DNA from 2 places in the Janthinobacterium sp. PAMC25594 genome. Region 1 is predicted to be linked to the other one. Evidence: predicted binding sites of a transcription regulator. Region 1 holds the regulator's gene; the other holds the start of a gene.
The links. Region 1 encodes HrcA, which represses chaperone genes, less so after heat shock. Its sites were predicted from a motif close to TTAGCACTCNNNNNNNNNGAGTGCTAA; they were not measured.

Region 2: the regulator HrcA is predicted to act here: its motif matches at 2,050-2,076, upstream of groES (co-chaperone GroES).

Annotation. Positions count from the first base shown of each region.
Region 1 is NZ_CP080377.1:4,459,080-4,462,595, reverse strand. It holds gene bamE (outer membrane protein assembly factor BamE) at 1-202, opposite strand, end outside; gene fur (ferric iron uptake transcriptional regulator) at 398-829, shown strand; gene hrcA (heat-inducible transcriptional repressor HrcA) at 878-1,894, opposite strand; gene KY494_RS19950 (HAD family hydrolase) at 2,009-2,734, opposite strand; gene KY494_RS19945 (hypothetical protein) at 2,979-3,516, shown strand, end outside.
Region 2 is NZ_CP080377.1:5,198,983-5,202,498, forward strand. It holds gene groL (chaperonin GroEL) at 1-1,468, opposite strand, end outside; gene groES (co-chaperone GroES) at 1,519-1,809, opposite strand; gene KY494_RS23335 (hypothetical protein) at 2,322-3,068, shown strand; gene KY494_RS23340 (DUF904 domain-containing protein) at 3,198-3,488, shown strand; gene KY494_RS23345 (cell division protein ZapA) at 3,488-3,516, shown strand, end outside.

The sequences.
Region 1 (3,516 bases):
CTTCGGAGACAAAGTTGCCTTGTTGAATGTCAGGACGATACGGCGAGAAAAACCACATGAATTTTTGCAACGGCGTCACCGTGGTGGTCTGCGCACCTTTTTCCGGAACGACTTCCTGGCCTTCCTTGAGCGTCACCGCCGGCTTTTCGCCAAGGATGCCGCGGCTGGCGCAGCCGGACATGACCAGCGCGACACAGACCATGCCTGCCACGACTGGTGCTCGAAATGAAATACGGTGCCAGAGAGATGGCAATACAGCCGGTGTTACGCGCATAAATGACCTCAATTGGATGAACAAAACGCCAGGAGTGACCGGCCTGCCAAAAAATGCATATTTTGGCACTCCCCGACAAAACGCTATATGATAAAGCACCTGACCCACATACGAGCAACAAACATGAGTAACAATCCTAGTGATCTCAAGGCAAGCGGCCTGAAAGCCACCCTGCCACGCCTGAAGATACTCGATATCTTCCAGAGTAGCCCGGTACGCCACCTGACAGCGGAAGACGTCTATAAAATTCTGCTGGCCGACAATATGGATGTCGGTTTGGCAACCGTCTACCGTGTCCTGACGCAGTTTGAACAGGCAGGCTTGCTCAACCGCAACCATTTTGAAACCGGCAAGGCAATTTTCGAACTCAACGAAGGTTCCCACCACGACCATCTGGTGTGCCTCGACTGTGGCCGGGTCGAAGAATTCTTCGACGAAGAGATCGAAATCCGCCAGCAAAAAGTGGCTGAAGAGCGCGGCTTCAAGATCGCCGAACACGCCTTGGCCATCTACGGCAACTGCATCAAGACGGCTTGCCCGCATAAAACCGCCTGACGCTTGCCAGCCGCTCCCACGGGGCGGCTGGCACGGCATGGAGCAGCATCAATGATGGCTGAGCGCGCTTGACAGCAGTTTGGCCGTGATATCGACGATCGGAATGACGCGCTCGTAAGCCATGCGCGTCGGTCCGATCACTCCCAGCGTTCCCACGATCTTGCCGTTGACTTCATACGGCGCCGTCACCACGCTCATCTCGTCCATCGGCACCAGGTTCGATTCGCCGCCGATGAAAATCTGCACGCCCGTCGCCTTGCTCGACACGTCGAGCAGCTGCATCAAGCCCGTTTTTTGCTCGAACATGTCGAACATCTGGCGCAGCGAATGCATATTCGATGACAGATCGCTCACGCTGAGCAAGTTGCGTTCACCGGAAATGACCATGTCGTCGCTATGGTCGGCCATCGCTTCGCTGCCCGCTTCCACGGCCGCCTGCATCAGGCTGCCCATGTCGTCGCGCAGCTGGCGCAGTTCGCCCTGCAGGCGCACGCGCACGGCGTCGAATGACAGGCCGCCATAATTCTGGTTGATGTAATTGGCCGATTGCACCAGTTGCGCCGGCGTATAGTCGGCTTCCGTCAGCAATAAACGGTTCTGCACGTCGCCGCTCGGGGCAACGATGACGAGCAGGATGCGCTTTTCGGACAGGCGCAGGAATTCGATTTGCTGGAACACGGATTCGCGGCGCGGACTGAGCACGACGCCGGCGAATTGCGACAGCGACGACAGCATCTGCGCCGCGTTGGCGATGGTTTTTTGCGGCTGCGGCGTCTGCAGGCGCATGCGCGATTCCACCATGTGCTCGTCCAGATGCCGGACGGTCAGCAAGGTGTCGACAAAGATGCGGTAGCCGCGCGGCGTGGGAATGCGTCCGGCCGAGGTGTGCGGACTGGACACATAACCGAGCTCTTCCAGATCGGCCATGATGTTGCGGATCGTGGCCGGCGACAGGTCGAGGCCGGAAATTTTCGACAGGGCGCGCGAACCGACCGGCAGGCCGTCGGCGATATATCGCTCGACCAGGGCTTTCAGCAGTGTTTGGGCACGTGTATCGAGTTGCATGGTGTCTTAGTTAAGCCAGTATTTTTAGCAAGTATTTTTTAGGCAAGCGGCAACGAAAGCGGCCGAACGTGCAGTAACAGCACCTATTATGCACGTTCGCCCGTCCGGCGGCGATCAATCTTCCAGTTGCCCCTGCAGCCACAGCAGCAATTCATCAAAGTTGGCGCAGATGGCGTCGGGCTGCACGCCGGCGGCCAGGTGGGCGTCGCTGCCCTTGCGGTTCATCCACACGGCACGCATGCCCGCGCCCTGCGCACCCGTCACGTCGAAATACAGGTCGTCGCCCACATACACGGCTTCATGCGGGGCCACTTCCAGCGCGGCGCAGGCAGCCAGGAAGATACTGGCATCGGGCTTGGCCACGCCAAAGTCGCTGGCGGCGATCGATACCTTGAAATGCTGCGCCAGGCCGATAATTTCAAGGTCCGCATTGCCATTCGAGATGGAGCCGACCAGCATGCGCTGGCGCATCCAGGCCAGGCCCGGCAAGACGTCGTCATACGGCTGGACGCGATGGCGCGCGGCCAGGAACTGCGCGATGGCGCCGTCGACCAGGGCGGCATCCTCGCCGGCAGCCTCGAAGGCGGCCAGCAGGCCGGCGCGGCGCAACTCGATCAGGTTGCCATGGAAATGCGGTTGTTCGTTCAGCATGGCCAGACGGTGCTGGCGCAGCATCTCGATGGAAAACTGCTGCGCCACTCTGGGCGCATGCGTGGCCAGCCAGTCGTGCAGCAGGGTTTCTGCGGCGGCAATCACGGGCGCGATGGGCCACAAGGTATCGTCGAGATCGAACAGGATGGCCTTGGGCGGCACGGCGGGTTTGACAGGAGCAAGGGACATGGGACTCACGGTGGATGCCGCGCCACGATGCGCACGCTGCATGTATTGTCGCACCGATCGCCGCCGCCGGCATGGCTGCGCCCCCATGAAATGGGGCCGGGCCAGCGCTTCCCGGCGAAAAATTGTTACAGGGTGATACAAGGCAAGATCATTCGGCTTGCCAGATAGACTAAAATAGGCGCCATTCCAATGCGGCGCCAGCGTCCGCGTTGCGCTACCCAACCTGATTCGTTTTGGAGAATGTATGAAAAATTTGTACCTGCGCTCGATGCTGGCGGCGGCTTGCGCCGTCACACTGGCAGCCTGCGGCGGCAGCGGCGGCAACCTGTATCTGAGTGGCCAAGTGTCCAGTCTGGCAAAAGAGGGCCTGATTCTGCTGAATAATGGCGAAAGCTTGCCCGTTTCTGCGGGCCAGGCCTCCTTTGTTTTCACCAAGCTGCTCAAGACCGATGAGCGCTACGATATCAGCATCGCGCAGCAGCCAAAGGGCGCCGTGTGCACCATTACCAATGGCAGCGGCAAGGCAACGAGCTATTCCGTGAGCACGGCCGTCGTGAGCTGCACGACCAATACCTACCCGCTGAGCGGCACGATCACGGGCCTGACTGCCAACAATCTGCAACTGGTGAACGGCTCCAACGATAGCATCAGCCCGCTGGCTGGCAGCAGCAGCTTTACTTTCCGGCAGGTAGCCGATGGCGCGAGCTACAACATTTCCGTAAAGTCCAATCCTGACGGCCTGATTTGCAAATTCCAGGGTTCTGGCAGCGCGGACGGCCACG
Region 2 (3,516 bases), 740 kb from region 1:
TTTCCACCATGTCGCCATACGTGCCGTTGGCAGCGTTGTAGCCGTAGTTGCCCGTGCCAGCCAGTACGGCTGCCACGACGACCGAAGCTTCTTCGCCAGCGTTTTGCACGATCATGCGCAGTGGCTCTTCCATTGCGCGCAGGACGATCTTGATACCAGCGTCTTGATCAGGATTGTCGCCCTTGACCGTGATGTTGGCGCGTGCGCGCAGCAGGGCTACGCCGCCGCCTGGCACGATGCCTTCTTCCACAGCAGCGCGGGTCGCGTGCAGTGCATCTTCAACGCGGGCTTTTTTCTCTTTCATTTCGACTTCGGTGGCTGCGCCAACCTTGATCACGGCAACGCCGCCAGCCAGTTTGGCGACGCGCTCTTGCAGTTTTTCACGGTCGTAGTCCGAGGTCGCTTCTTCGATCTGTACACGCACTTGTTTCACGCGTGCTTCGATCGAGGCAGCTTCGCCAGCGCCATCGATGACGATGGTGTTTTCTTTGCCGACTTCGATGCGTTTCGCCTGGCCCAGTTCGGCCAGGGTCACTTTTTCCAGGGTCAGGCCGACTTCTTCAGCGATGACCTGGCCGCCCGTCAGGACAGCGATGTCTTCCAGCATGGCTTTGCGGCGGTCGCCGAAGCCAGGTGCTTTCACTGCGCAAGTTTTCAGGATGCCGCGGATGTTGTTCACAACCAGGGTCGCCAGCGCTTCGCCTTCGATGTCTTCTGCGATGATCAGCAGTGGACGGCCAGCTTTTGCGACTTGTTCCAGTACCGGCAGCAGGTCACGGATGTTCGAGATTTTCTTGTCGCACAGCAGGACGAATGGGCTGTCCAGGACGGCAACTTGCTTCTCTGGGTTGTTGATGAAGTATGGCGACAGGTAGCCGCGGTCGAACTGCATACCTTCAACGATGTCCAGCTCGTCGTTCAGCGACTTGCCGTCTTCTACCGTGATCACGCCTTCTTTGCCGACTTTTTCCATCGCTTCAGCGATACGCTCGCCGATCGAGTAGTCCGAGTTCGCCGAGATCGCGCCAACCTGGGCGATTTCTTTGGTCGTGGTGCAAGGACGGGCGATTTTCGCCAGTTCTTCGACGGTGGCGGCAACCGCTTTGTCGATACCGCGCTTCAGGTCCATCGGGTTCATGCCGGCGGCAACGAACTTCATGCCTTCGCGCACGATGGCTTGTGCCAGCACGGTCGCGGTGGTGGTACCGTCGCCGGCGTTGTCGCTGGTGCGGGAAGCAACTTCCTTGACCATTTGCGCGCCCATGTTCATGAGCTTGTCTTTGAGTTCAACTTCTTTCGCTACCGAAACACCATCCTTGGTGACGGTAGGGGCGCCGAACGAGCGCTCCAGCACGACGTTGCGGCCTTTCGGGCCCAGCGTTACTTTGACTGCGTTGGCGAGGATATTGACGCCTTCGACCATCTTGGCGCGCGCTGCGTCGCCGAATACTACTTCTTTAGCTGCCATGTTCAATTCTCCTGAGTTTCGGGATGTATCTGTCTACAACGTGGAAACAATTACTTGACGACGATCGCCATGATGTCTTCTTCGCGCATGACCAGCAGCTCATCGCCGTCAACTTTGACGGTTTGGCCGGCGTACTTGCCGAACAGGACGCGGTCGCCCACTTTGACATCCAGAGGACGGACTTTGCCGTCGTCGAGAATCTTGCCATTGCCTACGGCAAGGACTTCGCCTTGATCCGGTTTTTCAGCGGCTGCATCAGGAATGATGAGGCCGGACGCAGTTTTGGTTTCCTGGTCGAGGCGTTTGACGATGACGCGATCGTTCAATGGGCGCAGATTCATACAAAACTCCTTAAAGTTCAATGGATAAGTGTTGCTAAATGAATACATTTCCGGCACAGCGCCAGACGTGCTTTCAGTGACCGCCGTTGAAAGCAGCCCGCAACGGTCAAGCAAACCCCGGGTCATCTTGTTCTTGCCTGTCTGCGGCAGTGGTGCATCGCGGCGTCGCCCGCCGCGTAGTGTTCCCTGCAGTGGTCTGGCAAGCACTATCAGTCCTGAGGATTGCTACGAAAGAGTTTGTTAGCACTCTCTACTAACGAGTGCTAATTATAGGGACGGTATGGTGCTAATTCAAGTAGCGCATAAAGATAGATGGTCTGCAGAGTCTGCATCTGCACTGGGTTTGCGCCAGCGCAAGTCGCGTTCCCGGGCGTCAGCAACAGCAGCGACTCTAGCATGCCGTACGAATGGTGGGCGTTCCTGTACGCGCAGGAAACAGAGTTTTACTATGGAATTTGATAAGATGATTGCAATTGCATATCAATATCGCCACTTGCTCCAGAAAGAACGCCATGCCATTTCCTGTTTCCCGTCCCGTGCTGCGCTTGCTGGGCGCTACCGTCGTCGGCCTCGCCTGCCTGGGCAATGCCGCCGCGCAAACGCCCACCATCGTCGACGAGATCACCGTGGCCACCCTCACGCCGCTGGAAAAGGAAATGCTGCTCAATGACCTGTTCAACGACCTCAACAAGGATGACGACGACCAGCAAGCCCATGTATGGGACAACGGCGCCGACAATGGCGTGCTGGTGAAAGTCACGTATAACTTCAGCAACTCCGGCATGACGGAACACAGCCTGAAGGCGCACGTCTGTCGCGACCTGAAATTCGTCGTCACGGCGGCAGGCAAGTCGCAAGACCTGAGCCGCCGCACCTGTTCGCAGAACAGCGGCCGCTGGGATGTGCAGGGCAAGGACCCGGCCGCCGTCGTGTATCCGCCTTTCCTGTCCGACGTCACCATCGCCAAGCTCAATGCCAAGGAACAACAAGCCCTGCTGACGGCCGCCGTGCGTACCTTGAAAGATGAAGAGGATGGCAAGACGCGCCAGTGGAGCAACAAGGGCCTGGGCAATGCGGCGCCGCTGGCAGTGCGCCTGACGCCCTCGGGGACGGACGCCAAACCTGGCAGCTACCGCCGTACTTGCCGCGACTTGACGATGGTGCTTGACGGCAAGGACGGACAGCAGACGCTGGTGCGCCGCTCTTGCGAAAACCGTTATGGCGGACTCGATATCGAAGCCGATTACGTTGACGAGTAAAACGCTGCCATCGCTGCGCTGGCGGATGCGTGCAGATGGCGAAAAGCGCCGGAAAAAGCGTGTATTGTCCGCCAACTGCCCTGCATTGATGTAAATATGTGTGACAGCGGCGTGATTCGATTGACGCCCATGGAGCGTCCGCCCTATAGTGGCGGGATGATTTCCGAATTCAACGAATTATCCGACAAAATAGGCCTGCTGGCCGAAATGACCCATGCGCTGCGCCGTGAAAACGCGCAACTGCGCAAGGACAATACCGCGCTGGCCGCCGAGAACGCCCTGTATGTACAACGCATGCGCGAGGCGCAGGAGCGGGTGGAAGCGTTGCTGGAAAAAATTCCCGAACTGGTGCAAGCTGGCCTGGAGCAAGCCGCTTCGGAAGCGGGCGCTTATATTGCCGAGAACGAGAAGGAAGCGTAATGCCGCGTGTCGATGTCAATATCATGGG